DNA from 2 places in the Streptacidiphilus sp. MAP5-3 genome. Region 2 is predicted to be linked to the other one. Evidence: riboswitches for the same ligand, from Rfam matches in the RefSeq annotation. Region 2 holds a riboswitch; the other holds the start of a gene.
The links. Region 2 has a riboswitch for S-adenosylmethionine ahead of ABH928_RS11090 (aminotransferase class V-fold PLP-dependent enzyme). Riboswitches for the same ligand answer to the same signal wherever they lie in the genome.
Positions count from the first base shown of each region.

Region 1: another riboswitch for S-adenosylmethionine. It lies ahead of thrC (threonine synthase); the one in region 2 lies ahead of ABH928_RS11090 (aminotransferase class V-fold PLP-dependent enzyme).

Region 1 is NZ_JBGCCL010000001.1:794,493-810,269, forward strand. Features, by position in the region: gene groL (chaperonin GroEL) at 1-1,101, opposite strand, end outside; gene ABH928_RS03540 (cold-shock protein) at 1,446-1,649, opposite strand; gene ABH928_RS03545 (MoaD/ThiS family protein) at 2,046-2,324, opposite strand; gene thrC (threonine synthase) at 2,321-3,595, opposite strand; SAM riboswitch class I at 3,616-3,764, opposite strand; gene ABH928_RS03555 (glucosyl-3-phosphoglycerate synthase) at 3,994-5,016, shown strand; gene ABH928_RS03560 (trehalose-6-phosphate synthase) at 5,018-6,511, shown strand; gene otsB (trehalose-phosphatase) at 6,531-7,379, shown strand; gene ABH928_RS03570 (DUF3263 domain-containing protein) at 7,399-7,629, opposite strand; gene ABH928_RS03575 (cupin domain-containing protein) at 7,790-8,134, shown strand; gene ABH928_RS03580 (carbohydrate ABC transporter permease) at 8,209-9,093, opposite strand; gene ABH928_RS03585 (carbohydrate ABC transporter permease) at 9,095-10,069, opposite strand; gene ABH928_RS03590 (extracellular solute-binding protein) at 10,242-11,507, opposite strand; gene ABH928_RS03595 (ROK family protein) at 11,995-12,924, shown strand; gene nagA (N-acetylglucosamine-6-phosphate deacetylase) at 12,921-14,114, shown strand; gene ABH928_RS03605 (CBM35 domain-containing protein) at 14,190-15,134, opposite strand; gene ABH928_RS03610 (diguanylate cyclase domain-containing protein) at 15,423-15,777, opposite strand, start outside.
Region 2 is NZ_JBGCCL010000005.1:213,867-229,643, reverse strand. Features, by position in the region: gene ABH928_RS11145 (cytochrome c oxidase subunit II) at 1-145, shown strand, start outside; gene ctaD (cytochrome c oxidase subunit I) at 142-1,884, shown strand; gene ABH928_RS11135 (cytochrome c oxidase subunit 4) at 1,881-2,279, shown strand; gene ABH928_RS11130 (Ig-like domain-containing protein) at 2,472-3,905, shown strand; gene ABH928_RS11125 (MFS transporter) at 4,003-5,958, shown strand; gene ABH928_RS11120 (cytochrome bc complex cytochrome b subunit) at 6,075-7,739, opposite strand; gene ABH928_RS11115 (Rieske 2Fe-2S domain-containing protein) at 7,736-8,803, opposite strand; gene ABH928_RS11110 (c-type cytochrome) at 8,800-9,603, opposite strand; gene ABH928_RS11105 (heme-copper oxidase subunit III) at 9,673-10,293, opposite strand; gene ABH928_RS11100 (hypothetical protein) at 10,674-11,090, shown strand; gene trpD (anthranilate phosphoribosyltransferase) at 11,261-12,340, shown strand; SAM riboswitch class IV at 12,468-12,600, shown strand; gene ABH928_RS11090 (aminotransferase class V-fold PLP-dependent enzyme) at 12,727-14,115, shown strand; gene ABH928_RS11085 (Lrp/AsnC family transcriptional regulator) at 14,140-14,421, opposite strand; gene ABH928_RS11080 (rhomboid family intramembrane serine protease) at 14,459-15,310, opposite strand; gene ABH928_RS11075 (hypothetical protein) at 15,450-15,719, shown strand.

The DNA of each region.
Region 1 (15,777 bases), on a different contig from region 2:
CAGGCGCTCCTGCAGCTTCTCGCGGTCGTAGTCCGAGTCGCTGTTCTCGATCTCGGCGCGGATCTGGGCCACGCGGCCCGCGACCTGGTCGCTCTCGCCGGCGCCGTCCACGATGGTGGTCTCGTCCTTGGTGACGACGACCTTGCGGGCGCGGCCGAGCAGCTCGAGACCGGCGGACTCCAGCTTGAGGCCGACCTCCTCGGAGATGACCTGGCCACCGGTGAGGATGGCGATGTCGCCGAGCATGGCCTTGCGACGGTCACCGAAGCCCGGGGCCTTGACGGCGACGGACTTGAAGGTGCCGCGGATCTTGTTGACGACCAGGGTGGAGAGCGCCTCGCCCTCGACGTCCTCGGCGATGATCAGCAGCGGCTTGCCGGACTGCATGACCTTCTCGAGGAGCGGGAGCAGGTCCTTGATCGAACCGATCTTGGAGTTGGCGATGAGGATGTAGGGGTCCTCGAAGACCGTCTCCATGCGCTCCAGATCGGTGGCGAAGTACGCCGAGATGAAGCCCTTGTCGAAGCGCATACCCTCAGTGAGCTCGAGCTCCAGACCGAAGGTCTGGGACTCCTCGACGGTGATGACGCCTTCCTTGCCGACCTTGTCCATGGCCTCGGCGATCAGCTCGCCGATCTGGGTGTCGGCGGCGGAGATGGAGGCGGTGGAGGCGATCTGCTCCTTGGTCTCCACGTCCTTGGCCTGCTCGAGCAGCTGGGCGGAGACGGCCTCGACGGCCTTCTCGATGCCGCGCTTCAGAGCCATCGGGTTGGCGCCGGCGGCGACGTTGCGCAGACCCTCGCGGACGAGAGCCTGGGCCAGCACGGTGGCGGTGGTGGTGCCGTCACCCGCGACGTCGTCGGTCTTCTTGGCGACCTCCTTGACGAGCTCGGCGCCGATCTTCTCGTACGGGTCCTCGAGCTCGATCTCCTTGGCGATCGAGACACCGTCGTTGGTGATCGTGGGAGCGCCCCACTTCTTCTCCAGAACGACGTTGCGGCCCTTGGGGCCGAGCGTGACCTTGACGGCGTCGGCGAGCTGGTTCATACCGCGCTCGAGGCCGCGACGGGCCTCCTCGTCGAACGCAATGATCTTGGCCATGGAAGCGGTCCTCCTGGACAGACTGGCTGCTTCGGACCGCGCCTGCGCCCGCGACGGACGGCTCCGGCCTTCGGCGGTTCCGTCCCGCCTCGCCCGGGGCCTCACCGACCCGGCCCGTTGTCACTCTCTACCTCAGAGTGCTAACGCCAATGATTAGCACTCGACCCCTCCGAGTGCAAGCAGCCGGGGGGCTGCGGACACGGCCGCGGACACGTCGAAGGGCCCCTGTCCCATGGCGGGACAGGGGCCCTTCGGAAGACCTGCGTGGATGCATCGTTTCGTCTGGAACGAGCTCTGCGGGTCCTGATCAGTCAGCGATCGCTGCCGATGTCAGCAGGTGGCGGTCAGACGAGAACCTTGACCATGTCGGCCTGCGGGCCCTTCTGGCCCTGCGAGATCTCGAACTCCACCCGCTGGCCCTCTTCGAGCGACCGGTACCCGTCCATCTGGATCGCGCTGTAGTGGACGAACACGTCCGCACCACCGTCGACCGCGATGAAGCCGTATCCCTTCTCCGCGTTGAACCACTTGACGGTGCCCTGAGCCATTCCGAACTCCCCTATTACTGGCCCTTTCACGGTCCGCACACCGCGAACCGGGCCGGGTCCGAGACGCTGCGGGCTGCAGGCGCCGGGCTCGACCGACGCTGAATGTATCCACTCCGATGCCCTGAGCAACAGAGCATTCGACCGAGAATTCTGGGACCGCATTAAGAGACATAACGCGCAATGTCCGGCAAAGGGGAGCAATTCGGGCCGGACATACCAGGGCGCTTCCGACATATCGCCGGACGATAAAGAATCGGTCAACCGTCTCGCAGGACGGGACAAGCGCGGTACAGGAGCACTCTACTCCTCTTAAACCGCTGGAAATGACAGAGCCGGAGCCACCCCGGTGCGAGGTGCTCCGACTCGTCGGTACGACTGAGGCGATCCCGTCGGCTCTCAGCAGCCGCCGGCGACCGCGGGGATGATCGAGACGCCCGCGCCGTCCGGCGTGGCCGTCTCCAGGCCCTCGGCGAAGCGCACGTCGTCCTCGTTGACGTAGACGTTGACGAAGCGGCGCAGCTTGCCGCTGTCGTCCAGGAGGCGGGCGGAGATGCCCGTGTGGTTGGCCTCCAGATCCTTGATCACCTCGGCCAGGGTGGAGCCCTCGACCGTCACCTCGGCCTTGCCGTCGGTGTAGGTGCGCAGGATGGTGGGGATGCGGACGGTGACGCTCATGCGAGGCCTGCCTCTCGGAACGAGTCAAGGGTGGGGCGGATGACGGCGGTCGGGCGGGCGGCGTCCGCCACGGCCTCCAGGGTCTTCAGGCCGTCGCCGGTGTTGAGCACGACGGTCTCGGCGGCCGGGTCCAGCAGACCGTTCTCGATCAGCTTGCGCAGCACGCCGACGGTGACGCCACCCGCCGTCTCGGCGAAGATGCCCTCGGTGCGGGCCAGCAGCCGGATCGCGTCGACCACCTGCTCGTCGTTGACGTCCTCCACCGCACCACCGGTGCGGCGGACGATGTCGAGCACGTAGATGCCGTCGGCCGGGTTGCCGATGGCCAGCGACTTGGCGATGGTGTCCGGCTTCTGCGGGCGGACCACGTCGTGCCCGGCCTTGAAGGCCGCGGAGACCGGGGAGCAGCCCTCGGCCTGGGCGCCGAAGATCTTGTAGGGCTTGTCCTCGACCAGGCCGAGGGCGATCAGCTCCTTGAGGCCCTTGTCGATCTTCGTCAGCTGCGAACCGGACGCGATCGGGATGACCAGCTGGTCCGGGATCCGCCAGCCGAGCTGCTCGCAGATCTCGTAGGCCAGCGTCTTGGAGCCCTCGCCGTAGTACGGACGCAGGTTGACGTTGACGAAGCCCCAGCCCTCGCCGATCGGGTCGCCGATCAGCTCGGAGCAGAAGCGGTTCACATCGTCGTAGTTGCCGTTGATGCCGACGACGTCGCCGCCGTAGATCGCGGCCATGACGACCTTGCCCGCCTCCAGGTCGTGCGGGATGAAGACACAGGCACGCAGACCGGTGCGGGCGGCGGCGGCCGTCACGGCGCCGGCCAGGTTGCCGGTGGAGGAGCAGGAGAGCGTGGTGAAGCCGAAGGTGCGGGCGGCCTCGACGGCGATGGCCACGACCCGGTCCTTGAAGGAGTGGGTCGGGTTGCCGGAGTCGTCCTTGACGTACAGGGAGCCGGTGACGCCGAGCTCACGGGCCAGGTTGTTCGCCTTGACCAGCTTGGTCAGGCCCGGGTTCAGGCTCGGGCGCTCCGCGACGTCCGGGGAGACCGGCAGCAGCGGGGCGTAGCGCCAGATGTTGTTCGGGCCGTTCTCGATCTGCTTGCGCAGGCCCTCCGGGTCCCCGGCGGGAAGCTCGTAGGCGACCTCGAGCGGGCCGAAACACTCGGCGCAGGCGAAGTCGGGGGCGAGGGGGGTGCGTGCGCCGCACTCGCGACAGGAAAGGGCGACGGCGGGGCCGAAGGCGTCGGCGGCGATACTGCTGGAAAGGGCCATGATGGCGAGAACCTCTTCTCTCCTCATCTTCCCCGGGGCGCGTCTCGCCACGGGACGGAATTGGCACCTTCCCGACCGGGGGGCCGCAGCGCGCGTGGGCTGCGGCCAACCTGGCAGGGGGGTTGCCGGGACTTCAACGGGCCGTTCCCTCAGTCCCTCTGGATGAGCGCTATGGCGTCGCACGTCCGAGCGCGGCGCATTTGTCCGGAGGCGGACCCCAATGTGCGGTCGGCTCGCCTCGTCCTCAAGACTGTAACCGAAGGCCCACCCAGCGCTCAGTGCCGTCCGAGACGCGAGACGACCGCGGCGCCCGGAGCGGGCGGCGAAGAGTTCGGGAGAGCCTTGCGGTAACGAGTGTCCTCAGGAGTGCCCGAGGAGCGTCGAGGAGAGGGAGTCCCGTGCTGGACCAGGTCGAGGAATGGCTGCGCCGCCGTTCGTGGAGCGCGGCCGACCGGCCCCTGCCCGACCTGCTGGCCGCCAAGCGGCACAGCGGGGCGACGGTCAGCGTGGTGCTGCCCGCGCTCGACGAGGAGGAGACCGTCGGCGAGATCGTCACCGCGATCCGCCGGGACCTGGTCGAGGCGGTGCCGCTGGTCGACGAGCTGGTCGTGGTCGACTCCGGCTCGGTCGACCGGACCGCGCACGAGGCCGAGGCCGCGGGGGCGCGGGTGATCCATCGCGACGACATCCTGCCCCGGCTGCCCGCGGGCCCGGGCAAGGGCGAGGTGCTGTGGCGGTCGCTGCTGGTCACCGAGGGCGACATCGTCTGCTTCGTCGACTCGGACCTGCGCGCCTTCGACTCCACCTTCGTCTCCGGGATCATCGGCCCGCTGCTGACCGATCCGGAGGTCTCGCTGGTCAAGGCGATGTACGACCGGCCCTTCGACACCGAGGCCGGCTCCATACCCGCGGGCGGCGGCCGGGTCACCGAGCTCGTCGCCCGCCCGCTGCTCAACCTGCACTGGCCGCTGCTGGCCGGCTTCGTCCAGCCGCTCGGCGGCGAGTACGCGGCACGCCGCTCGCTGCTGGAGCAGCTCCCCTTCCCGACCGGCTACGGCGTCGAACTGGGCCTGCTCGTCGACGCGTTGGAGCTGGTCGGGCTGGACGCGCTGGGCCAGGTCGACGTCGGCGTGCGGCACCACCGGCACCAGGACGCGCAGGCCCTCGGCCGGATGGCGGCGACGATCTACCGCACGGCGCTGGACCGGCTCAAGGCGCCGGAGGAGCTGGTCGCGCCGTCCGGCTCGGACACCCCGCAGCTGGTCCAGTTCACCCGGACGCCGAACGGGTTCACGCCGAGCAGCACCGAGGTGACGCTGGTGGAAAGGCCCCCGGTCGCGAGCGTGCCGGAGTACCGCGAGCGCGCTGCGGCAGGCCGGTCCGCAGGTTTGCCCGCACCCGTCCTAGGCAAGGGTGACTGACATGGCTCCAACGACTACCCCCGGTTCCGGCTCCGCACATGGCTCCGCAGGCTCCGCCCCTCGACGCACCGCACCGATCGTCCTGGCCTCGAACCGCGGCCCGGTCTCGTTCTCGGTCGAGGACGACGGGACGCTGACCCCGCGCAGAGGCGGCGGCGGGCTGGTCTCCGGCCTGTCCGCGATCGGCACCGAGCAGGAGAGCGTCTGGGTCTGCGCGGCGCTGTCGGAGGGCGACCGGGCGGCAGCCCGGCAGGGCCTGACCGACCCCGACGTGCACATGCTGGACATAGACCCCGGCACCTTCACCCGGGCGTACAACGGCATCGCCAACTCGACCCTCTGGTTCGTCCACCACCTCCTCTACGACACGCCGACCAAGCCCGTCTTCGGCGCGAGCTTCCGCCGCGAGTGGGCCTCCTACGAGGCGTACAACCGCGCCTTTGCTGACGCGCTGGCGGCCTGCGCGGAGCCCGGTGCGGCGGTACTGGTCCAGGACTACCACCTGTCACTGACACCGCGGCTGCTGCGCGAGCTCCGTCCCGACGTGCGGATCGGCCACTTCTCGCACACGCCCTGGGCTCCGCCGGACTACTACCGGCTGCTGCCGGACGACGTCGGCGCCGACGTGCTGCGCGGCATCCTGGGCGCGGACCGGGCAGGCTTTCTGACGGAGCGTTGGGCGCGGTCCTTCGCGGCCTGCTGCGAGGCGGTGCTGGGCGCGGAGGTGGCGGATCTCCCGGCGGACTCCGACGGGCTGCTGGCCGTCACCCACGAGGGCCGGACCACCGTCCTCGGCGTGCACCCGCTGGGCGCGGACGCGGGCTTCCTCCGCGAGCGCGCCCACCGCTCCGACGTGGACGCCCGCTTGGCCACGCTGCGCGAGCAGGTCGGCGACCGTCGGACCGTCGTCCGGGTGGACCGCACCGAGCTGAGCAAGAACATCGTCCGCGGCCTGCTCGCCTACCAGCACCTGCTGCGCACCCGGCCGGAGTGGATCGACCGGGTCGTCCACATCGCCTTCGCCTACCCCTCCCGCCACGACCTGCCGGAGTACCGCGAGTACACGGCGGCGGTGCTGCGGACCGCGCAGGAGATCAACGACGAGTTCGGCACGCCGAGTTGGCAGCCGGTGATCCTGCACGTCAACGACGACTTCCCGCGTTCGCTGGCCGCCTACCGGCTGGCGGACGTCGCGTTGGTCAACCCGATCAGGGACGGCATGAACCTGGTCGCCAAGGAGATCCCGGTCGTCTCGGACCGGGGCGTGGCGCTGGTGCTCTCCCGCGAGGCCGGAGCCTTCGCGGAGCTGGGCGAGGACGCGATCACGGTCAACCCGTACGACGTCATCGCCACGGCGGACGCGCTCGCCGCGGCGCTGGTGATGCCGGAGGAGGAACGCGCCTCCCGCAGCAAGCGCCTGGCCGAGGCCGGCACGGCACTGCCGCCCACGGAATGGTTTCTGCAGCAGCTGCACGCCCTGACGGGCGGTCGTTAGCACCGTTATGGTCGTAGCCATGGGCATTCCCGAGCCGAGCACCCCCGCCGGAGCAGCCGGGCTCGCCGCGCTGCTCGCCACGCCCCGTCGCGCCGTCGTCGCCCTCGACTTCGACGGGACGTTGGCGCCGATCGTCGCCGATCCCGACCAGGCGCGCGCGCACCCGGACGCCGTCCCCGCGCTGACGCGCCTCGCACCGCTGGTCGACGCGATCGTGGTGGTCACCGGCAGACCGGCGGGCGTCGCCGTCCGGCACGGCGGCTTCGCCGGGGTCACCGGGCTGGAGAACCTGACCGTGCTCGGCCACTACGGCGCGGAGCGCTGGGACGCGCGGTCCGGCGAGGTGCACGCCCCCGCGGTACACCCGGGCATCGCGGCCGTCCGCGCCGAACTGCCCGGTTTCCTGGACTCCGAGGGCGCCTGGCAGGGCATCTGGATCGAGGACAAGGGCCGCGCCGTCGCCGTCCACACCCGCCGTGCCGACGACCCGGAGGCGGCCTTCGCGGCGCTCGACGCACCGCTGCGCGGCCTGGCGGCCCGGCACGGGCTGGTGGTCGAGCCGGGCCGGATGGTGCTGGAGCTGCGTCCACCGGGCGTGGACAAGGGCGTCGCGCTGACCGACTTCCTCACCGAGCGACGGGCCGGATCCGTCCTCTACGCGGGCGACGACCTGGGCGACATCGCGGCGTTCGACGCCGTGGAGAAGCTGCGTGCCGGCGGCCTGCCCGGCGTCCTCGCCTACAGCGCACCGACGACGGGCGAACCGCCGCTGGCGGCGATCGCGGACCGGGCGGACCTGGTCGTGCCGGGCCCGGCGGGCGTTACCGCCCTGCTCGCCGCCCTGGCGGACACGCTTGCCGAGCAGTAACGACTCGAGTCGTAAGGGCTCAGCGACGCTGCCGCTTCTGCTCCCGGATCCGGCGCAGGCGGTTGACCAGCACCGGGTCGAAGGCGAGTGCGGCCTCGCGGTCCAGCAGTGAGTTGAGCAGTTGGGTGTAGCGGGTGGGTGAGTACCCGAGCTCCTCGCGGATCGCGGCGTCCTTGGCGCCGCGGCTCCGCCAGGCGCGCGCCTCGAAGCGCAGCAGTGCCCGATCGTGCTCGTCCAGCTCGTCGCCCACTGCCTGCCACCCTCCCCACCGCGTCTCTGTCGTGCCGCAGCCCAGCCTTGTCCCGGCCGTCCGCCGGGTCGGGACGACCATACGACTTGTCATTCTGCCGGTTACCTCTGACGCAGGTTGCTCCTCCCCCGGGCCACCCACGCGGGCTACGGTCGGCGGCATGACCAGTTTCGCCGTGCACATCGCCGACACCGAGCTTGAGCCGGACCCGCTCGACCCCAGCCAGATCGTCTCCGGCACCCCGGAGGTGTCCGGCAAGGTGCTGTGGGAGTCCGAGGACGGCAGGCAGCTCCGCGGCATCTGGCAGATCACCCCGGGCGTCGTCACCGACACCGAGGCCAACGAGCTCTTCGTGGTCGTCTCCGGCCGCGCCACCATCGCGGTCACGGGCGGCCCGACCTTCGACGTCGGCCCGGGCGACGCCTGCGTCCTGCGCGAGGGCGACGAGACCACCTGGACCGTGCACGAGACGCTGCGCAAGGCGTACCACATCACCCTGCCGTAGCTGACACTCCGTCAGGAGACGGGAGAGGGGGCGGCCGCGCACCACGCGCAACCGCCCCCTCTGCGTTGCTACGGCTACTTCACCGCGCCCGCCGTCAGGCCGGAGGCGACCTTGCCCTCGATCAGGGCGAACAGGATGATCACCGGGATGGTGGCGATCACCGAACCGGCGAAGAGGTGCTGCCAGTCCACGTTGTACTCGCCGACGAAGTTGGAGATCTTGACGGTCAGCGTGCGCGGGCCGCTCTGGGTGGTCAGGGTGAGCGCGACGATGAACTCGTTCCATGCCGCGATGAAGGTGAAGATCAGCGCCGTGACGATGCCGGGCGCGGCCAGCGGCATGATGACGCGGAACATCGCGCCGATCCGGCTGCAGCCGTCGACGATCGCGGCCTCCTCGATCTCCTTGGGGATCGCGCTGAAGTAGGCGTTCAGGATCCACACCGCGAAGGCCATGTTGAAGCCCGCGTTGACCAGGATCAGCGACCAGATCGAGTCGATCATGTTGAACTGGACGAACTGCTGGTAGATGCCGACGATCATCGCGGTCGGCTGGAACATCTGCGTGATCAGCACCAGCAGCAGGAAGATCCACTTGCCGCGGAAGTTGCGCCGGGCGGTGTAGTACGCGGCCGGGATCGCGACCAGCAGCACCAGCACCGTCGCCCCGCCCGCGATCTCCAGGCTGGTGGCGAGGCTGCTGCCGAGGCCGGTGGACCAGATGTTGAGGAAGCTGGCCAGCGTCGGATGGGACGGCAGCAGGTTGCGGTCGTGGAGTTCGCTGCCCGGACGGACCGCGGTGACGACCATCTCGATGTAGGGCAGCAGGAAGAAGAGCCCGATCAGGTACGCGCCGCCGGCCAGGCAGACGGTGCGCAGCTTCGGCAACCGGCGCGGGGAGCCGGACTTGTTCGCCCTGCGGGCCGCGGAGGCCGGGGCGGGGGCGGTAACGGTCGTCATGTCAGTCCTCCGCGGAGTTCCACTTGGACGCCCGCAGGAAGAGCAGGACGATCACGATGATGAAGCCGAAGTTGACCACCGACATCGCCGCTGCCTCGCCGATGCTGGTCTGCTGGGTGTTGAACATGAACAACGTGGAGGTGGAGGTCTCGTTGCCGGGGCCGCCGCCCGTCATCTCGTAGATGATCGGGAAGGAGTTGAAGACGTTCATGATGTTGATCAGCGCGGCCACCAGCAGCGCCGGACGCAGCAGCGGCAGCGTGATCGACCAGTAGGTGCGCACCACCCCCGCGCCGTCGAGGCGGGCTGCCTCGTAGACGTCGTCCGGGATCGCCTGCAGGCCCGCCAGCAGCGCGTAGGTGGTGAACGGCACCGAGACGAAGACCGCGACGAAGATCTCCCAGCTGAACCCCGCGGTCTGACTGGCAAGCCAGTTGACGCTGTTGTAGTTCTTCATGAAGCCCAGGTCGTGCAGCAGCACCAGGATGGTGCCGTTGCTCGGGTTGAGCATCCACTTGAAGACGATGGAGGTCATCACCACCGAGGCGGCCCACGGCGCGATCAGCGCCCAGCGGGCGACCCGGCGGCCCGGGAACTCCTTGTTGAACATCTGGGCGACACCCAGCGAGATCAGGACGGTCAGCGCGACCACCGTGACGACCCAGACACCGGTGCGGATCAGCACGCCGGGCAGGTCCTGCTCGGCGAAGAGCCGGGAGAAGTTCGACCAGTCCGCACTGCCCTGGTCGAAGCCCATGGAGTCGTACTTCTGACGTGAGGTCAGGAACATCGAGACCACCGGCCAGATCACCACGAAGAGGATCAGCGCGGTGGCCGGGGCGATCCACGGCAGGGGCGCCAGCGCCCGCAGCACGCGGCGGCCCGCGCCACGCCTGGGGCCGGAGGGCCGGGGGCGGTCATCGCTCCCGGGTGCCGACTCCAGCAGGCCGGCCTGGGCCTGGGTCGATTGCGTCATGGTCTGCTCCATGGCATACGCGCCGACGGGCCGGTCGGTGGGGTGCACCCACCGACCGGCCGCCGACAGTGCGGACTACCGGATTTCGGGACTTCCGGGGCTTCCGGGGCTTACAGGCTTACGGGGCTTGCAGGGTTAAGGGGGGCTTGCCGACTTACGGGGCCTGCCGGGCTTACTGGTTGCTGGTCGCGAAGGTCTGCAGGCCGTTCAGGACCGAGGCCGCGTTGTCGGAGGCGGCGGTGCCCAGGGTCTGCTTGAGCTTGGCCAGCACCGTGTTCCAGTTGGTGTTGGACGGGTAGACCACCGAGTTCGGGACGTTCTTGAGGAAGCCCGCCGCGACCGGGTCCTCGCCGGACAGTGTCGCGGACGCCGAGGTGGTGGCCGGGAGCAGGTCGTACTCCTTGTCGAAGGAGATCTGGTTGGCGTCCGAGTAGACGAAGTCCAGGAACTCCTTGATCTGCGCGGCGTGCCCGCCCTGCTTGAACGCGACGACGTCGTCGTGCACGCCCAGGGTCTGCGTCAGCGGGGCGGTCTTGCCGGGCATCGGGACCACGCCGTAGTCGGACGTGGTCAGCTTGCCGGTCTTGACGATGTCCGGGAGCATCGCGCCGGAGCCGCCGACCATGCCGACCTGGCCGGCCGAGAAGGCGTCCCACATCTGCTGGCGGTTGGTGCTCGCCGGGCCGGGCTCGGTGTCGCCGGCCTTGACCAGCTGGTTCAGGAACTGGAAGGTCTGGATGTTGGCCGCGGAGTTGATGTCGTACTTGCCGGAGGAGTCGACGTAGCCGCCGCCGTTGCCCAGCATCCACAGGTAGGACTCGCCCTGGGCCTCCTCGGTGCCCAGCGGCAGGCCGTAGCCGATGTCGCCGCCGCCCAGGGCCTTGATCTTGGCGGCGTCGTTCTGGATGTCGGCCCAGGTCTGCGGCGGGGCGGCGATCTTCGCGGCGGCGAAGAGCTTCTTGTTGTAGAAGAGGCCGCGGGCGCTGGTGGTGAACGGGGCGCCGTAGGCGACGCCGTCGGTGCCGTCCTCCTGCTTGGCGAAGACCGGGATCAGGTTGCTGATCGTGCTGGAGGACATCACGTCGCTCAGCGGGTAGAGCAGGCCGTCGGCCGCGAACTGCTGCGGCGCGTCTCCCTCGAGGATGTCCGGGTACTGCTTGTCCTGGATCATCGTGGCCACCTGGGCCCAGTTGGTCCACGCGATGGTCTGCACATGGACGGTGATGTCCGGGTGGGACTTGTGAAAGGCAGCCGCGAGGTTCTGCCAGTACGACTGGGTGCTGTTGGAGGTGCCGGCGGTGCCGTAGTCGGCGGCGAGCAGGTTGATGGTGGTCGAGCCACCGGAAGAACCCGAGCCGCCCGAGGAGGAGCTGCATGCCGACAGCGCCATGACCCCGGCGACACCGATTGCTGAGAGGGCGAGCAAACGACGCTTCAAGAAAACCTACCGCCTTCGCAGATGCGGACCCGGTCCCTGCCGGGGTCGATTGTCAGTCCAGGTCCGGCAGTTGGGAGGCCGGCGGAGGTGGGGGGCACCGCCGGCCAGCCCGGGCTGGGCTGCCGCCGTCCCGGTGTGACGGCCAGTCTGGTCACGAGCCGCGCAAGAGGTCTACACCATTTACCGAAAAGCTGGGGTTCGTTGCACCCTGCGCAACGGCAATTCGGAGCATCACCACGCAAAGCCACCGATTTGCCGGGGATGGAGGGCCACAATCGACTGGACCACTTGGTCTAGACCATAGGCTCGGGCGGAGTTTCCGGGGATTGCCACCGACGGATCCACACCGACCACGTGACCGCCGGGCGGTAGAAGCGGCCCAATCAGGCTCATTCTTCGTAAAAGCCTCGGTACATTGGCCATGGACCAGACCAATCTGCAAACTGGACTAGACCTCTGTGTGGTCCAGGAGGGAGACTGTCGCGTCGTGAAGCACGTCATCGCTCTCGATGTCGGCGGGACCGGCATGAAGGCCGCGCTGGTCGCCCCCGACGGCACCCTGCTCCATGAGGCGCGCCGCCCCACCGGCCGCGAGCACGGCACGTCCGCCGTCGTGTCCGCGATCCTCGACTTCGCCGCCGAACTGCGCGACGAGGGCAGGCGGCGGTTCGGCGAGACCGCCGCCGCGGCCGGCGTCGTGGTGCCCGGCACCATCGACGAGGCGGAGGGGGTCGCCGTCTTCTCCGCCAACCTCGGCTGGCGCGACCTACCGATGCGCAAGCTGCTCGGCGAGCGGCTCGGCATCCCCATCGCGCTCGGGCACGACGTCCGCACCGGAGCCCTGGCCGAGGGACGGCTCGGCGCCGGGCGCGGCGTCTCCCGCTTCTTCTTCATCGCGCTCGGCACCGGCATTGCAGGTGGCATCGGCATCGACGGCCGGATCGAGTCCGGGGCCCACGGCAACGGCGGCGAGATCGGCCATGTCGTGGTCCGGCCCGGCGGGCTCGCCTGCGCCTGCGGCGCACACGGCTGCCTGGAGACGGTCGCCTCGGCCGGGGCGGTCTCCCGCGCCTGGGCCGCGGCATCCGGCAACCCCGGTGCCACGGCCGCCGACTGCGCCACCTCGGTCGCGGCGGGCGACCCGCGCGCCGTCACCGTCTGGACCGACGCGCTGTCCGCGCTCGCCGACGGCATCGTGATGGCGCACAGCCTGCTCGACACCGGGACCGTCATCATCGGCGGCGGCCTCGCCGAGGCCGGTGACACCCTGTTCGCACCACTCCGCGTCGCGGTCACCGAACGCCTCTCGTTCCAGGTGCCGCCCGCGCTCGTACCGGCGATGCTCAAAGACACCGCCGCTTGCCTGGGCGCAGGACTCCTCGCCTGGGATCTGCTCTCACTGGAGGTGACCGCGTGACCGACGCGGAGCGCACTGTGCTGGCCGGGGCCAGGCTCGTCCTGCCCACCGGCGTCGTCGAGAACGGGAAGATCGCCGTGGAGAACGGCCGGATCACCGAGATCGCGGCTCCGGTCACTCCCCCGGACGGCACAGCTCCCGCCCTCGACCTCACCGGTCTCACCGTGGTCCCGGGCTTCGTCGACATGCACGTCCACGGCGGCGGCGGCGCCTCCTACCACTCCGGTACCGCCGAACAGATCATCAAGGCCGCGCACACCCACCTCGCCCACGGCACCACCACGACCGTGGCCTCGACCGTCACCGGCGAGATCGACGACCTGTGCCGCCAGGCCGGGCTGCTGAGCGAGCTGGTCGAGGACGGCGTGCTGGCCGGGATCCACTTCGAGGGCCCGTTCATCTCGACCAACCGCTGCGGCGCGCACGACCCCGATCTGCTGCGCGACCCCGACCCGGCGGTGGTCCGCAAGCTGCTCGACGCCTCCCGGGGCGCGGCGAGGATGATGACGCTGGCGCCCGAGCTGGGCGGCGGCATCGAGTCGATCCGACTGCTCGCCGAGCGCGGCGTCATCGCCGCCATCGGCCACACCGACGCCAGCTACGACGCCACCCTGGCGGGCGTCGAGGCGGGCGCCACGGTGGCCACGCACCTGTTCAACGCCATGCCCGCGCTGGGCCATCGCACGCCCGGCCCGATCGTGGCGCTGCTGGAGGACGAGCGGGTCACCGTCGAGCTGATCGGCGACGGCGTCCACCTGCACCCCTCCATCGTCGACCTCGCCTTCCGCGGCGCGGGGGCGGAGCGGGTGGCGCTGGTCACCGACGCGATGGACGCGGCCGGGTTCGGCGACGGCGACTACATGCTCGGCCCGCTGGCCGTGAAGGTCCGCGAGGGCGTGGCCCGGCTCGCCGAGGGCGGCTCGATCGCGGGTTCGACGCTGACCCTGGACGTGGCGCTCAAGCGCGCGGTGACGGTCAACGGCCTGCCGCTCGAAACGGTCAGCCGGATGCTCTCGCTCAACCCGGCACGGCAGTTGGGGCTGGACGACCGGATCGGCTCGCTGGAGGTCGGCAAGCGCGCGGACCTGGTGGTGCTGGACGAGCAGTACGAGGTGGTCGCGGTCATGCGCGACGGTGCCTGGGCAGTGGGCGCGGAGAAGCTCACCGCCCGTGTTCCGGTGGCACGCTGACGGACCGCCAAACACGTCTCGGCCCGCACCCCTTGGGGCGCGGGCCGAGACACGTTCGCTGTCACTGCGTCAGCTTCAGCTCCAGGGGCTGGTGTTGCCGGGGGTGATGGCCACCTGGTCGATGTCGACGACCGGCTGACCGTTCTCGCCCTGGAGGGTGATGGTGACCTGACCGGCCGGCAGCTGCGGCGTGGAGTAGGTGCGGTACCAGGCCTGGGTCGGGTCGCTGCTGCGGCTCCAGTTGCTGAACTGGCCGTCACGCGACTTCTGGCCGTTGACCAGTATCGCCACCTTGGCGTCCGGACCCGGGTTGTTGTAGCGGGTCCAGATGTAGTAGCTACCCGCCGAAGGGATGTTGACGGTCCAGGTGATGGTCTGGCCCGAACCGCTCAGCGGCACCGACGCGCCACCCGCTGCCTTGGCTCCGGCCGGGGTGGTGACGGGCGCGGTGCCGGCCAGCTTCATGGTGGCGGCGTCCGCCGGGCCGAGGTTCGACGAGACCGACGGCGAGGACGAGGCGGAGGCGCTGCTGCTGCCCGCCGTGGTCGTCGGCGAGTTGCTGCTGCCGGAGCCCGCGTTGGTGTTGCCGCCGTTGCTGCTGAACACCGCGAACCCGATGCCGATGACGACGGCCACCACGACCGCGACCGCACCCAGCATCACGCCGCGGCTGCTGCCGCCGCCCGCACCGCGGGAACCGGCCCGGCCGCCGCCTGCCGGCGGCCCGCCGGGAGCCGAGCCCTGCTGCGGGACGCCGCCCTGGTAGCCGCCGTAGGCCTGGGTCTGCTGGGCGCCGTAGCCGCCCTGCTGCCCGTAGGACGACTGCTGCCCGTATCCGGACTGGCCGTACTGGGTGCGACCGCCGACCTGGGTGGCCTGCTGGTACGAGGTGCGGGGCACGCCGGGCATCGGCTGCGTGGGCGCGGGGCCCTCCGCGCCACCGTCGGCGTCACCCTCCGCCCGGTACAGGTACGCGAACGGGTCGTCGTCCTCGGGCACGCCGTTGTTCTCGGCTGTCATCGAGTTCTTCTCCCGAGTCGTGATACGTGGATGTTCCGTGATGTTCGGCTTCGCGCCCGGAGTACCGCACCGAAGGCACGCGTATCCACCGCACACTACCCCGACTGGGTGACGCGACGGAAAGAGCGACGTGGCCGGAACGGTGGACGTCACCCCGCCGTCGCCCGGTTCCGCAGAACCGCCACCTGCGGTGGAACAGGCGGTGGAACAGGCGGTGGAAACAACAGCGGAACAACGGTCGGACGGCAGTGGGACGGCGGCGGGGCAGCTGGGAAACAGCCGCCGTGATCAGCCCGCGCGGCGGTGGGAGCGGCCTCCGCCACCCGCCCGCGCGCGCTTCTCCAGGTACATCAGTTCGTCGGCTGTGTGCAGTACCTCGTCGATGCTCATCCCGCAACCGGCCCAGCCGACGCCGATGCTCACGCCGACACGCAGGGTGCGGTTCTCCCACCGTATGGGCGGGGTCACCGCGACCCGGAGCCGGTCGGCCAGGTCCTTGGCGCGCTCGCGGTCCAGACCGTCGGCGAGGACGACGAACTCGTCACCGCCGAGCCGGGCCACCGTGTCGCCCTCGCGGACGGCGGCCTGCAGCCGTCGGGCCACCTCGATCAGGGTGGCGTCGCCCGCGTTGTGGCCGTGGCGG
Region 2 (15,777 bases):
CGACCACTCGGAGATGCTCTTCAACGTCAAGGTGGTCACGCCGGCCCAGTACCAGGCCCACCTGGCTCAGCTGCGGGCCAAGGGCCAGGGCGGCAACGTTCCGTCCGGCATCGTCACCACGGGAGCAGGGAACCTCCAGAAATGACCATCCTCAATGAACCCCATGGGCTCAGCGGGGGGACCGCCACCGCCGCGCGCCCGGCAAAGGGGCAGAAGCACGGGACGTCGATCATCAAGTGGATGACGACGACGGACCACAAGACGATCGGCACCCTGTACCTGGTGACGTCGTTCGCGTTCTTCCTGATCGGCGGCATCCTCGCGCTGACGATGCGTGCGCAGCTGGCACAGCCGGACGGCGGCGTCCTGACGAACGAACAGTTCAACCAGGCGTTCACCATGCACGGCACGATCATGCTGCTGATGTTCGCGACGCCGCTCTTCGCCGGCTTCACGAACTGGATCATGCCGCTCCAGATCGGCGCCCCTGACGTCGCGTTCCCGCGACTGAACATGTTCGCCTACTGGCTGTACCTGTTCGGCTCGCTGATCGCCGTCGGCGGCTTCCTCACCCCGCAGGGTGCGGCCGACTTCGGCTGGTTCGCCTACGCGCCGCTCTCCGACGCGATCCACAGCCCCGGTGTCGGCGGCGACATGTGGATCATGGGTCTGGCGCTCTCGGGCTTCGGCACCATCCTCGGTTCGGTGAACTTCATCACCACCATCCTCTGCATGCGTGCCCCGGGCATGACCATGTTCCGGATGCCGATCTTCGTGTGGAACGTCCTGCTGACCGCTGTCCTGGTCCTGCTGGCCTTCCCGGTCCTGGCCGCTGCGCTGCTGGCGCTGGAGGCCGACCGCAAGTTCGGTGCGCACGTCTTCGACCCGGCCAACGGTGGTGCCATCCTCTGGCAACACTTGTTCTGGTTCTTCGGGCACCCAGAGGTGTACATCATCGCGCTGCCGTTCTTCGGCATCATCTCCGAGGTCGTGCCGGTCTTCTCGCGCAAGCCGATGTTCGGTTACCAGTCGCTGATCGCGGCCACCATCGCGATCGCCGGTCTGTCCGTGACCGTGTGGGCCCACCACATGTACGTCACCGGCGCGGTGCTGCTGCCGTTCTTCTCCTTCATGACGTTCCTGATCGCCGTTCCGACCGGCGTCAAGTTCTTCAACTGGATCGGCACCATGTGGCGGGGCTCGCTGAGCTTCGAGACCCCGATGCTGTGGACCATCGGCTTCCTGGTCACCTTCGTCTTCGGTGGTCTGACGGGTGTTCTGCTCGCCTCCCCGCCGATCGACTTCCACGTCTCGGACTCGTACTTCGTCGTCGCCCACTTCCACTACGTGGTCTTCGGCACCGTCGTCTTCGCGATGTTCGCGGGCTTCCACTTCTGGTGGCCCAAGATGACCGGCAAGATGCTGGACGAGCGTCTGGGCAAGATCTGCTTCTGGATGCTGTTCGTCGGCTTCCACACCACCTTCCTGGTGCAGCACTGGCTGGGCGCCGAGGGCATGCCGCGTCGTTACGCGACGTACCTGCCCACCGACGGCTTCACCACGCTGAACCTGATCTCGACCATCGGCTCCTTCATCCTGGGCGCGTCGATCCTGCCGTTCCTCTACAACGTCTGGAAGACCGCCAAGTACGGCAAGAAGGTCGAGGTCGACGACCCGTGGGGTTACGGCCGCTCGCTCGAGTGGGCGACCTCCTGCCCGCCGCCGCGGCACAACTTCCTCACGCTGCCCCGCATCCGTTCGGAATCCCCGGCGTTCGACCTGCACCACCCGGAGATCGCGGCGCAGGACTACCTGGAGAACCACGGCGAGGTGCCGGCCCATCTGCAGGCCGCACTGGAGAAGAAGGAGGCGGGTGACCGATGAAGGAACAGGGCAAGATCTTCGCCGGCTTCGCGGTCTTCGTTCTGGGCATGGCGATCTGGTACGGCATCTGGTCCAAGGACCCGACCGGTACCACCTGCCTCTTCCTGGCCTTCGGTCTGGGTTCGTTCATCGCCTTCTATCTGCTGTTCACCGCCAACCGCGTGGACACGGGCGCGAGCGACAACCCGCAGGCCGAGGTCTCGGACGACGCGGGTGTGCAGGGCTTCTTCAGCCCGCACAGCTGGCAGCCGCTGGCCCTGGGCCTCGGCGGCACGCTGGCCTTCCTGGGCGTCATCTTCGGCTGGTGGCTGATGATGTTCGCCATGCCGGTGATCCTCATGGGCATCTGGGGTTGGAGCTTCGAGTACTACCGCGGCGAGAACCAGACGCAGTGACCCACGTGGGGCAACACCGCTGACGGTTCGTCCGGCAGAGCGTGATGCAAGGGCCGAACACCCCGCCTTCGGGCGGAGTGTTCGGCCCTTCGTGTTACCCGGACCACTCCGGTGGGTCAGCGGAGCGGTGGAAAATGTCCTGATTTCCTACGATGTGACGGAGCGTCGAAATCTGGAAGAGGGTGGTACCGCATGAAGTCCGCGAAGTCGGTATGGGTGCGCAGTCTGCTCACCGGCGCGGTGCTGGCGACCCCGCTGGTCCTGACGGCCTGCAGCGGGGGAGGAGTCGAGCCGCCGGCCCAGGTGGACGCGGCCACGCTGGTCCAGGTCTCCCCGACGGCCGACGGCAGGACGGGCGTCGACCCGAACCTGCCCGTCGTCATCACCGCGAGGAACGGCGGCCGGCTGACCGACGTCACCGTCGTCGCCGACAACGGCCGCCATGTGGCGGGCACGCTGGCCGCGGACGGCCGCTCCTGGCGCTCCAGCGGCCCGCTGGCGATCGCTACGCACTACACGGTCCACGTGACCGCCGCGAACGGCGACGGACGCGGCAGCGTCCAGCGGGACTTCACCACCCTCAACTCCTCCGCGCTGCTCACCGCGACGATGACCCCGCGCGACCACGCGGTGTACGGCGTCGGGGAACCCATCGCCGTCGCGCTCAGCGCGCCGGTGCACGACCCGGCCGCGCGGAAGATCGTGGAGCGGGCGCTGACCGTGCGTTCCACGCCACAGGTGGTCGGCGGCTGGTACTGGGTGGACGACAAGACGCTGCATTTCCGTCCGCAGTCCTACTGGCCCGTGCACGCGACGATCGCGGCCGCCTTCGACCTCGGCGGCGCACGCGTCCAGAACGGCCTCTACGGGGGCGCTCCGGCCTCCGTGGCCTTCCGCACCGGGGACCGGATGCTCGCGGTCACCGACGCCGCCAGCGACTACCTGACGGTCTACAAGAACGGCCAGGAGATCCGCAGCATCCCGGTGACCACCGGAAAGCCCGGCTTCTCCACCCGCAACGGCATCAAGGTGGTCCTGGAGCAGTCGCAGGAGGTCTTCATGAACTCCTCGACCGTCGGCATCGCCGCGGACAGCTCCAACGCCTACCACCTGGACGTCTACTGGGACACCCGGGTCACCTGGAGCGGCGAGTTCGTGCACGCCGCGCCCTGGTCGGTCGGCTCCCAGGGCGTCGCCAACGTCAGCCACGGCTGCACGGGCATGAGCACCGGCAACGCCGAGTGGTTCTACAACGCCTTCCGGCGGGGGGACCTGGTCCAGGTGATCAACAGCGCGGGCCACCAGATGGAGCCGTTCGGCAACGGCTTCGGCGACTGGAACCTCAGCTGGTCCGCGTGGCAGCAGGGCACCGCGCTCGGCGGCCCGGTCCGCACCGCGCCGGTGACGGCGGCGGACCTCGCGGCGGCGAGCTCCTCGACGTCCACGACCACGGCGTCCACGACCACGGCCTCCACCACGGCCTCCACCACCACCGCGTCCACGACGGCGTCGACCACGGCGTCGACGACGGCGTCCGTTTCGGGCTCCGGCGCAGCGGGCGGTGACGCGACGCGGCAGGGCGGCGCAGGCGCGCTGACGGCGGGTTACCTCCGGCCGGGCACCTGAGGCCACGCACCCCTCCTTCGAAAACTCCTGCGAACACGGAGCGCCCCCTCCACAATGGGGTGCTGCGTGATCAGGGGAGTGATCGAGGGAGGGGTGCGTGGCAGGCAGAGAACTCGGCAGACGGTTGACGCTGCCGATCGTGCTGGTCGGAACGTTCATGGCGATCCTGGACGTCGCCATCGTCAATGTGGCGATCCCGTCCATCCGTTCCGGACTCGGCGCGGGGTTCGGCGCGGTGGAACTGGTGGTCTCCGGATACACCATCGCCTATGCGTCGCTGCTGGTGACGGGCGGGCGGCTCGGGGACATCCTGGGCCGCAAACGAATGTTCGTGCTGGGGTTGCTGGTCTTCACGGCCGCCTCGGCACTGTGCGGGGCGGCACCGGACATCCCGGTGCTGGTGCTGGCCCGGGTGTTGCAGGGCGTCGGCGGGGCGATGCTCTACCCGCAGGTGCTGGCCATCATCCAGACCACCTACACGGGCGCCGAACGCGGCAGGGCGCTGGGCGTCTTCGGCGCGGTGATCGGGATCGCGTCGATCGCCGGTCAGCTGATCGGGGGCGCGCTGCTGGCGCTGAACCTGTTCGGGTGGACCTGGCGGCCGGTCTTCCTGGTCAATGTACCCGTAGGGATCCTCGCGGCGGTGGCCGCCGTGGTGTGGCTGCCGGACGACCGGAGCGAGTCGCGGACGCGGCTGGACCTCGGCGGCGCCGGCCTGGTGACGGCGCTGCTGCTGCTGGTCAGCGTGCCGCTGTTGCTGGGCAGGGATGAGGGGTGGCCGCTCTGGCTGGTGCTGCTGCTGGTCGCGTCGCTGCCGGTGGGCTGGGTCTTCCTGCGGTTCGAGCGCGGCGTCGCGTCCCGTGGCGGGCAGCCGCTGGTACGGCTGGACCTCTTCCGGAACAGGGGATTCGCCGGCGGCGTGCCGATCGCGATCCTGTTCATGATGTCCTACGCGGGGTTCCTCTTCACCCTCGCCGTCTACCTGCAGACGGGGCTCGGCTTCTCTCCGCTGAAGTCGGCGCTGGTCTACACGCCGAGCGCGGTGGGGTTCTTCGCCGCCTCGCTGGTGGCGCCCCGACTGGTCCCGATGCTGGGGCGCCACGTCCTCGGCGCCGGCTACGTGCTGGCGGCGCTGGGTCTGTTCGGCACGGCCGCGACGGCGGCGGTCGCCGGGAGCTCGCTGACGGTCTGGTCACTGGCACCCACCATGCTGCTGACCGGCATCGGCCAGGGTTTCGGCATGAGCCCGCTGGTCGGCACCATTCTCTCCGGCGTGCCACCGCAGGACGCGGGCGGCGCGTCGGGCATCGTCACGACGTCGATGCAGACGGCGAACGTGCTGGGCGTCGCGCTCTTCGGGCTGCTCTTCTTCAGCCTCGTCGGTACGCAGCCGCCGGGCGCGGCGTACGCCACGGCGTTCGGCGAGCTGATGCCGATCAGCGCGGCGCTGCTGCTGGGCGCGGCCCTGCTGGTCCACCGGCTGCCGGTCAGCCCGGGACAGCCTGCGAACGCGCTGATCGAGCGCCTTCCGGGCTGGGCGGGCGGCTTCGCCTGGTCGATGTTCCTCGCCACCGGCGGCCGGGTCGGCCAGTCGTTCTTCGACGAGTTGCTCAGCCGCGTCCGCGGCCAGCGGCTCACCCGCACTGAGCAGGCACCGGAACGGCTGGGCGAGTTCCTCGCCTTCCACTACCGCGAGCACGAGTCGGCCGACACGGCCTGGCTCGCGTACCTCCAACGCGAGGCGCTGGCGTACGGGGACCGCACGATTCCGAAGGAGGACGAGCGCGAGCCGGTCATCCGCGCGCAGATTGCGGAGGTGACACGCCGCCAGGAAGCGGGTCTGATCGACCCGGAGCTGGACCCGGCCCTCTTCCGCCTGCTCTGCTTCGCCCTGGCGAGCTACCCGGCGCTGCTGCCGCAGATCACCCGGATGGCGACCGGACTCTCCCCCCACGACCCGGAGTTCGTCGCCCGCTGGGAGGGGTTCATCCGGAGGATAGGAACGGACCTGGAGTTGCAGGTGCCTCAGGGGCGCGGGGAACTGCGCGAGTAACCACCCGGTGCGGAGGTGGTCTGCCCGCTCGTGGCGGCAACAGCAAGGGCCCCCTCCCGACTTCGGGAGGGGGCCCTACCGCTGTGGCGGCGGCTTACTGCAGGTGCGCTGCGCGCTTAGTGGTGGCCGTGGCCGCTGGTGAGCTCGGCGTGCTCCTCGGCCGTCGGCTTCGCGATCTGGCTCTGCGGGCCGAAGTAGCCGTCGGAGAGCTTCGCGCGGAGCTTGGCGACGCGACCGACCTTGCGCTTGACGCCGTTCTCGTCGACCGCCGGGGGCAGCTCGGCCGGGGCGTTCTGCTCGTGGGCGGTGAGGCGGAACAGCTCGTCCTGCGGCAGCTGCGCGTGGACCTCGATGAACTCACCGTGGGGCAGGCGCTTGATCGTGCCGGTCTCGCGACCGTGCAGGATCTTGTCCCGGTCCGCGCGCTGCAGACCCATGCACCAACGCTTCGTCACGATGAACGCGATGACCGGGCCGACGAAGAACAGGATGCGGCAGGCCCAGGTGATCGAGTCGATCGACAGGTGCAGGTGGGTGGCGAACAGGTCGTTGCCGCCGCCGACCAGCAGGATGATGTACTCCACGATCCACGCGACGCCCAGACCGGTGCGGACCGGGGCGTTGCGCGGGCGGTCGAGGATGTGGTGCTCGCGCTTGTCACCGGTGATCCAACCCTCGATGAAGGGGTAGAGCGCGATGACGACGAACATCAGACCGAAGACCACGAGCGGGATGAAGACGCCCAGCACCAGGGTGTGACCCCAGGCCCGGATCTCCCAGCCCGGCATGATGCGGATCAGGCCCTCGGAGAAGCCCATGTACCAGTCCGGCTGGGCGTCGGTGGACACCTGGTCGGGGCGGTAGGGACCGTACGCCCAGATCGGGTTGACCGAGGCGATCGCCGAGACGAACGCGATGACACCGAAGACCAGGAAGAAGAAGCCACCGGCCTTGGCCATGTAGACCGGCATCAGCGGCATGCCGACGACGTTCTTCTCGGTGCGGCCGGGGCCCGCGAACTGGGTGTGCTTGTGGTAGAAGACCAGGATCAGGTGGGCCACCAGCAGGCCCAGCATGATGCCCGGGATCAGCAGCACGTGGATCGTGAAGAAGCGCGGGATGATGTCGTTGCCCGGGAACTGACCCCCGTACAGGAACATCGCCAGGTAGGAGCCGACGATCGGCACCGACAGGATCGCGCCCTCCATGAAGCGGATACCCGTACCGGACAGCAGGTCGTCCGGGAGCGAGTAGCCCATGAAGCCGTCGAACATGCCCAGGAAGAGCAGCAGGAAGCCGAACAGCCAGTTGATCTCACGCGGCTTGCGGAACGCGCCGGTGAAGAAGACGCGCATCATGTGCACCAGCATGGCCGCGACAAAGACGATCGCCGCCCAGTGGTGGATCTGACGGATCAGCAGACCGCCGCGCACGTCGAAGCTGATGTCCAGCGCCGACTCGTACGCCGCGGACATCTTGATGCCCTGCAGCGGCACGTACGAGCCGTGGTAGACGACCTCGGCCATGCTGGGCTGGAAGAACAGCGTCAGGTAGACGCCGGTCAGGATGATGATGATGAAGCTGTAGAGGCAGATCTCACCGAGCATGAAGGACCAGTGGTCCGGGAAGATCTTCCGCAGGTTGGACTTGGCCAGGTTGTAGATACCGAGGCGGCCGTCCGCCCAGTCTGCAGCCTTCTCGCCGAGGTGCTTCTGCTCGATGCCGGCCTCGCTGTGGCCGATCTGCTCCACGTGGGAGTCCTCGTGTGCGTGGGTACTCATTCGCTGCGCTCCCAGAAGCCGGGGCCGACGGGGGCGGTGAAGCCGTTGAGGGCCTCGAGGTTGCCAGTCGTGTCGATCCCGATCTGCAGCTGCGGCAGCGGGTGACCGGCCGGGCCGAAGATGACGCGGGCGCCGTCCGACAGGTCGAACGTCGACTGGTGGCACGGGCAGAGGACGTGGTGCGTCTGCTGCTCGTAGAGGCTGATCGGGCAACCGACGTGGGTGCAGATCTTGGAGAAGGCCAGCACGCCCTGGTAACCCATGGACGCCGACTTCTTGTCCTTGATGTCGGACGGCTGCATGCGAACCAGCATCAGCGCGTCCTTGGCGATGCGCTCCTGGAAGTCGTCGTCCGTCTCCGAGAGGTCGGACGGCATCGCGAAGGTCAGCGAACCGACCTGGACGTCGGAGGCCTGGATCGGTTCACCGGTGTTCATGTTCTTCAGGAGCATCCCGGCCTTCCAGCCGGTGGTCTCCAGCTTGTTCTCCGGCAGCGGGCCCAGGTCGCGGAAGAGCACGACCGCGGAGAGCGGGACCATCGCCATGGCGCCGATCATCGTGTTGCGGATCAGCTTGCGACGGCCGAAGCCCGACTCCTTGGAGCCCTGGCGGAAGTCCGAGAAGACCTGCTCGCGGACCGCCGGGGTGGCCTCGATCGGGTGACGCTCGGAGATGTGCTCCTCGTCCGACATCAGCGTGCGGGCCCAGTGGACCGCGCCGGCGCCGATGGCGAACAGCGACACGCCCAGCGAGACGCCGAGGGCGAAGTTCAGCGGGGCCACGTTGCCGATGGGCCAGATGTAGACGTGGTGCGTCGGCCCCGGCTTGAAGATGACATAGCTGGCGATGAAGGCCACGGTGGCCACCATCGACAGCATGAACCACATCGCGACCTGGCGCTCCGCACGGCGGGCGGCCTTCTCGTCGATGTCGGTGCGGCGGTGCTCGTGGGGCGGCAGGCCCGGGTCGGCGAAGTAACCGTCAGGTCCTACGACGGGTTCGCCGCCCTGGCCGTGCGAGGCCTCCGGCAGGTGTTCTTCAGACATGTTGTCCTGGCTCGTCATGACTTCTTGGCCTTGGGGGTGCGGGCAGCGACCCAGATCGCCACGCCGATCAGGGCGCCCAGCGCGAAGATCCAGCCGAAGAGACCCTCGGAAACCGGACCGATGGAGCCCAGCGTCATACCGCCGTAGCTCGGGTTGGAGTTGCTGTTCGTCGCGTGGGTGACGTAGGCGACGATGTCCTTCTTCTGCTGCTCCGGCATCGTGGAGTCAGGGAAGAGGGGCATGTTCTGCGGGCCGGTCAGCATGGCCTCGTAGATGTGCTTGTCGCTGACGCCCGCCAGCGGCGGTGCGTACTTGCCCTCGCTCAGTGCGCCACCGGCGCCCGCGAAGTTGTGGCACTGCGCGCAGTTGGTGCGGAACAGTTCGCCACCTGCCGCGACGTCACCACCGGTGTACTGGTCGGCGGAGGGGATCGCCGGGCCCGCGCCCAGCGTGCCGACGAAAGCGGCGAGCTGGTCGATCTGAGCCTGGTTGTAGATGACCTTCTTCGCGGGCACCTGGGGGCCGGGCTGCTGCGCGGGCATACGGCCGGTGCCGACCTGGAAGTCGACGGCCGCCTGGCCGACGCCCACCAGGGAGGGTCCGTCCTTGGTGCCTTGTCCTTCCAGACCGTGGCAGCTGGCACAGCCGACCTGGTACAGCCGCTTGCCCTCCTCGACCTGGAGGGACTGGCTGGCGTCGGCCGATGCGCTGCTCGTCGGCGCGAGCGCGGCATACAGCCCCCCGGTGAACGCCAGCGCGAAGATGAGGACGACGAGCGCTGCCAGCGGGTGGCGCCGTCGTGCGGAGAGCTTTTTCACGGATTAACCCCGGTGTGAGGATCTGGAGCGTCTTGGAGTCCGGTAGACCGTCAGGACGGTCCGGCCCTGCTACTTGATCAGATAGATGGTCGCGAAGAGGCCGATCCAGACCACGTCGACGAAGTGCCAGTAGTACGACACGACGATGGCCGCGGTCGCCTGCTCATGCGTGAAGCGCTTGGCCGCATAGGTGCGCCCGAGCACCAGCAGGAACGCGATCAGACCACCCGTCACGTGCATCCCGTGGAAGCCGGTGGTGAGGTAGAACACCGAGCCGTAGGGGGAGGACGACAGCGAAAGGCCGTCGTGCTTGACCAGCTCCGTGTACTCGTAGATCTGACCGCCGATGAACATCGAGCCCATGATGAAGGTCACGATGAACCAGGCCCGGAGCTTCTTCACGTCGCCGCGCTCGGCGGCGAAGACACCCATCTGGCAGGTGAACGAGGAGAGCACCAGGATCGTGGTGTTCGTTGCGGAGAAGGGAACGTTCAACGCCTGGTTCTGCGAGTGCCAGAAGGCGGTACCCGTCACCGAACGAAGCGTGAAGTACATCGCGAAGAGGGCCGCGAAGAACATCAGCTCGGAACTCAGCCAGACGATGGTTCCGACGCTGGTGAGGTTCGGCCGGTTGACCGAACCGTGTGCGTGCCCGGTTTCTACTGCAGTTGCTGTCGCCACGACCGACATTATGTCGGTCCCTTATTCCGCACTAACGCCGGGGGGTCATCCTCGGTGTGTCCGGGGTGTGACGTACCCTCCGACCTCGCCGATCTTCCTGTTCTCCCTCGAATGGCCTGCCCATTCGGCGCGTGTCGCGCTTGCGCGACGGGCCGTGGTGTCCCTCGAAGTAGTGAAGGGGATGGGGCTGTCCGGGCCGAGTCCGGCGGAAGACGACGCCTCGGCCGTCACGTTACGGGGGAGACCGTCGTTGTCCCGGTGTTGTGTTCACCCGGTGTTGTGGCGTGCGGGACACGAGTAGCATCCGGAGCGAGCACCCCGCAGTGGCCCCGATCACACTCACGTCGATTCACACTCGCGTCGATGACACCCGAGGGGGAGTACGAGCGATGGCACTGAACATCCTTGTCTACAGCGACGACCGGAACACCCGTGAGCAGGTGCGCCTGGCGCTCGGCAAGCGGCCGGACGCGGAGCTGCCGGAGCTCGCCTACTTCGAGTGCGCCACCGCGCCGGCGGTCGTGGCTGCGATGGACGCGCACAGCAAGGGCGCCAAGCGGGTCGACCTGCTGGTGCTGGACGGCGAGGCGGTGCCGCTGGGCGGCATGGGCCTGTGCCGCCAGCTGAAGGAGGAGATCTACCAGTGCCCGCCGGTGCTGGTGCTGATCGGCCGTCCGCAGGACTCCTGGCTCGCCACCTGGAGCCACGCCGACGCGGCGGTCCCGGCGCCGGTCGACCCGGTCGCGCTGGTGGAGACGGCGTGCGCGCTGCTACGCCCCGGGCACCGTCCGTCGCTGGCAAGCTGAGGCGCTGGCAAGCTGAGGCGTTGACGGGCTGAGGCGCCGACGCGGTGAGCTGCGGGCCAGGCTGAGAACGTACGTCTCGCCGCGTGAGATCTTGCGTCTTGCAGGGTGTGCCGCTCGATAGGCTGGGCCGGTCTGGCAGATCAGAACCCGGCCTTCGAGAGGCGACAGCCATGGTGCACTCCAATCCTGCGTTCGGCGGCGACGACCCCGCGCGGGTGCGCACCTGGCCGGACGTCCTGATGCCGCTGTTGTCGGGCGAGGACCTCTCCGCGGCGGACACCGCCTGGGCGATGGACCAGATCTTCTCCGGCGAGGCGACCCCGGCCCAGGTGGCCGGCTTCATGGTCGCGATGCGCGCCAAGGGCGAGACGGTGGAGGAGATCACCGGTCTGGTCGAGGCGATGTACGCGCACGCCACGGTGATCGAGGTCCCCGGCCCCGCCGTCGACATCGTCGGTACCGGCGGCGACCGGGCCAAGACCGTCAACATCTCCACCATGTCCGCGATCGTCGCGGCGGGCGCGGGCGCGCGGGTCGCCAAGCACGGCAACCGGGCCGCGTCCAGCGCGAGCGGCGCGACGGACGTGCTGGAGAAGCTGGGCGTCAACCTCGCCCTGACGCCGCGTCGGGTGGCGGAGGTCGCGGTGGAGACGGGCATCACCTACTGTCCGGCGCCGGTCTTTCACCCCTCCATGCGGCATGCCGCGACGGCGCGCGCGGAGCTGCGCGTCCCCACCTTCTTCAACCTGCTCGGCCCGCTGACCAATCCGGCCCGGGTGGGCGCGAACGCGGTCGGCTGCTTCGACCGGCGCATGGCCGGTCTGATCGCCGGCGTGCTGGCGCGCCGGGGCAACTCGTCGCTGGTCTTCCGCGGCGACGACGGCTTGGACGAGCTGACCATCACCACGACCTCGACCGTGTGGCGGGTGAGGGAAGGCGAGGTCGAGCAGTTCGTCTTCGACCCGCGTGAGGTCGGCATCTCCCTGGCCCCGATCGAGGCGCTGCGCGGCGCGGACGCGTCCTTCAACGCGGAGGTCGCCCGACGGGTGCTGGCGGGCGAGCGGAGCCCCGTCCGGGACGCGGTGGTGCTGAACAGCGCGTCGGCGCTGGTGGCGCTGGAGCAGGGCGGTTCCACCGCGCCGTTCGTGGAGCAGATGCGCTCCACGATGGAGCGGACCGCCGAGTCGATCGACTCGGGCGCGGCGGAGCGCAAGCTGGCCGAGTGGGCCAACGCGACCTCGAAGGGGTAGTTGCGGTACCTCCAGGGGCGCGGGGCTCTGCTGAAGTGCGGCTCCGCCGCGCCCCTGGACAGTGCAGCGTCCCATTATCTGAAACGCGCTTCGCCCACGGAGTGAACATCTGCCATACTCCCTGACAGGTCACGAGTGATAGCACGCGGCGTCAGCCGCTGAAGCCCCGGCTCGCTGTCCGGCAACCCTCCAACCGTGGTGGGGTGCCTCCGGGTGACGACCAGGCCTGTGGCGAGAACGCCGCCAGGCAAGCGCGGATCTCCCGAGGAGTGTTCTCGTGTCGAAGCGAATGCGGTAGAGGCTCTCAGCGCCTCCAACTCTCCGTTCCCTGCCCCGTAGCCCGGGGTTCGTTCGCATACCCATGTGCAACTTCCGGAGGTACCGCCATGTCTGTCGTCGCCCGTAATGTCACTATTTCTGAGCATGTGACTGTTTGCGCTCCGCTCGAGGTCCTCGGCCGGGACGTCGAGGTCCCGCTGGTCTCCGGCGAGAAGGTCACCTACGCCGCGCTCGACTACGCCGCCAGCGCGCCCGCGCTCCAGCGGGTCTGGGACGACGTCGCCGCGTACGCGCCGTACTACGGCAGCGTCCACCGGGGCGCGGGGTACCTCTCGCAGCTGTCCACGGACCTGTTCGAGCAGAGCCGGGCGACGGTCACGGACTTCCTCGACCTGCGTGAGGGCGACCAGGTCGTCTTCACCCGGGCCACCACCGACTCGCTCAACCTGCTGGCCGGCGCGCTGCCCGCCGGGACCCGCGTCTTCGCCTTCGAGACCGAGCACCACGCCTCGCTGCTGCCCTGGCCGGGACGTGGCCTGGAGGTCACCTACCTCCGCGCGCCGCGCTCGCCGGAGCAGGCCGTGGCCGCGCTGGACGAGGCGCTGCGCGCCGCAGGCGGGGGACCGAAGCTGGTGTGCGTCACGGGCGCGTCCAACGTGACGGGGGAGATCTGGCCGGTCCGGGAGCTGGCTGCCACCGCGCACGCCTACGGTGCGCGCATCGTGCTGGACGCCGCGCAGTTGGCGCCGCACCATCGGGTCTCGGTGCGCGAGCTGGACGTGGACTGGGTGGCCTTCTCCGGGCACAAGCTCTACGCGCCGTTCGGCGCAGGGGTGTTGGCGGGACGTGCCGACTGGCTCGACGACGCGCAGCCGTACCTCGCGGGCGGCGGCGCGAGCCGTACCGTGGCGCGGGAGGTGGACGGTTCCGTCGCCGTCGAGTGGCACCAGGGCCCGGCCCGGCACGAGGCGGGCTCGCCGAACGTGATCGGTGCCTACGCCGTCGCCTCGGCCTGCCGGGCGCTGACCGAGATCGGGTTCGACGCGCTTCAGGAGCGCGAGCAGCAGCTGATCGACCGGCTGCGGGCGGGCCTCGCGGAGGTGCCGCAGGTACGGGTGCTGACGCTCTTCGGGGAGGACCACCCGCGCGTGGGCGTGCTCTCCTTCGTGGTGCAGGGCTGGAACAGCTCGCACTTCGCCGCCGCGCTCTCCGCCGAGTACGGGATCGGCGTGCGCGACGGTCTGTTCTGCGCGCACCCGCTGGTGCGGACGCTTCTCGGGGGCGAGGAAGCCGCTCCCTCCCAGTGCGGCGCGCCGGAGGCGTCCCTGCCGGGGGAGCGCAGTCTGAACGCGATCCGGGTCAGCTTCGGCGCCGGCACGCCGGTCGAGCACGTGGACCGGTTCCTGCACGCCGTACGGGAGTTGGTGACCGACGGGGCGCAGTGGTCCTACCGCACCGAGGGCGGTCGCTGCGTGCCGGACACCCGTCGCGGCTGAACGGTACGGGAGACGAGGCGCGGCTCAGTCGTCGAGCCCGATGGCGAAGGCCGCGTCCAGGTCGTGGGAGGAGTAGGTGCGGAACGCCACGTGCGTCTCGGTGTGCGCGACGCCCGGAACCTTGTTGACCTGACCGGGGATCACGTCGGCCAGCTCCTCGTGCGCGCGCACCCGCACGACGGCGATCAGGTCCCAGCCGCCGGTGACCGAGTAGACCTCGGTGACGTTGTCCAGCGCCGCGATGCTCTCCGCGATCTCCGGGATCCGGTCGACGCTGGCCTTGATGAGGACAATGGCGGTGATCACGGAGTCTCCTGTCGCGCGGGATGCGGGCTCTCACATGCTAGTGCTGCGGCCGGACGCGCGACCCCGCGACCGCGTCCCTCCCCGCTGCCCGCTGCCCGCTGCGCCGCCCGCCGCGACGCCACAGCAGCCAGGCGAAGGCGAAGCCGCCGGCGAAGCCGATCAGGTGGGCGGCGTAGGCTACGCCCGGGACGGACGGGTCGGTGGCGCGGATGGAGAGCCACTGCACCAGGAACCAGAAGCCCAGCACCAGCCAGGCGGGGAACCGGAGCGGCAGGAAGAGCAGCAAGGGGATCAGACTGGTGATCCGTGCCCGGGGATAGAGACAGAGGTATGCCCCGAGTACGCCCGCGATCGCGCCCGACGCACCGACCAGGGTCTGCGTCGCGCCCGGGCTGCCCGCCTCGAAGAGGGCGTAGCCGTAGGTGGCCAGATAACCGAGTGCCACATAGAAGAGGAGAAAGGCCACCGGGCCGATCCGCTCCTCCACCATCGCGCCGAAGACGAAGAGGAAGAGCATGTTGCCCGCCAGGTGCAGCCAGCCGCCGTGGACGAACATGGCGGTGAGCACCGAGAGTGCCGGGACCTTGGGCAGGCCGGTGTCGGTCGGGCACCGGTGTGAGAGGTGCAGTCGGAGCACCGCGTTGTGGAGCAGCTCGGCCGGGACCACGCCCCAGCGGTGGTAGTACGCAGTCTCGGCACAGGCCCGGAGCGTGCCCGAGCCGTAGAGGGGGTCGAGGCCGGAGACCGGGCCGACCACGAAGACCAGGACGCAGAGCGCGATCAGTCCGTAGGTCGCGACCGGGACGAACGGCACCGGCCGGGGAACGCCGTCAGCAGTCGTCGGAGCCGCCGGGGGTGCCGGATCCGCCGGGGTCGCCATGGTCACCATGGACAAAGCATTCCTTCTCCGGACGAATCTGACACCCGTTCGTGGAGGCCTGTGGGGGACCGTGCCCGAGGGCAGCGCCCAGGCCATAGGGTTTACCGGACAGCTCGCTGACGCTGCCCGCCGACGAGAGGATCTCGCCATGGCCGTCCCGCTTCCCACCGAGGGAACCCGCTGGCGCTGCACCCTGTGCGGCAACCTGACCCGCTTCGACGTCACCCGCTCCTCACGGGTCGTCGAGTTCGTCCATCTGGACCTGGCCGGGGACCCCACCGTCGAGGAGCGCGAGGTGCTCAGCGAGACCGTCGAGTCGGTGCGCTGCCGCTGGTGCGACGCCGTCGACCAGATCGAGCTGGTGGACCGCCCCGGCGCCGAGGCCGAGGCCGCCGAGCAGGCCGCACGTCAGAAGTAGTCCGCCGTCGGGGGCGACCCCGAGACGGGCCGGGGACACGGCGGACGTGGCGGAGCGA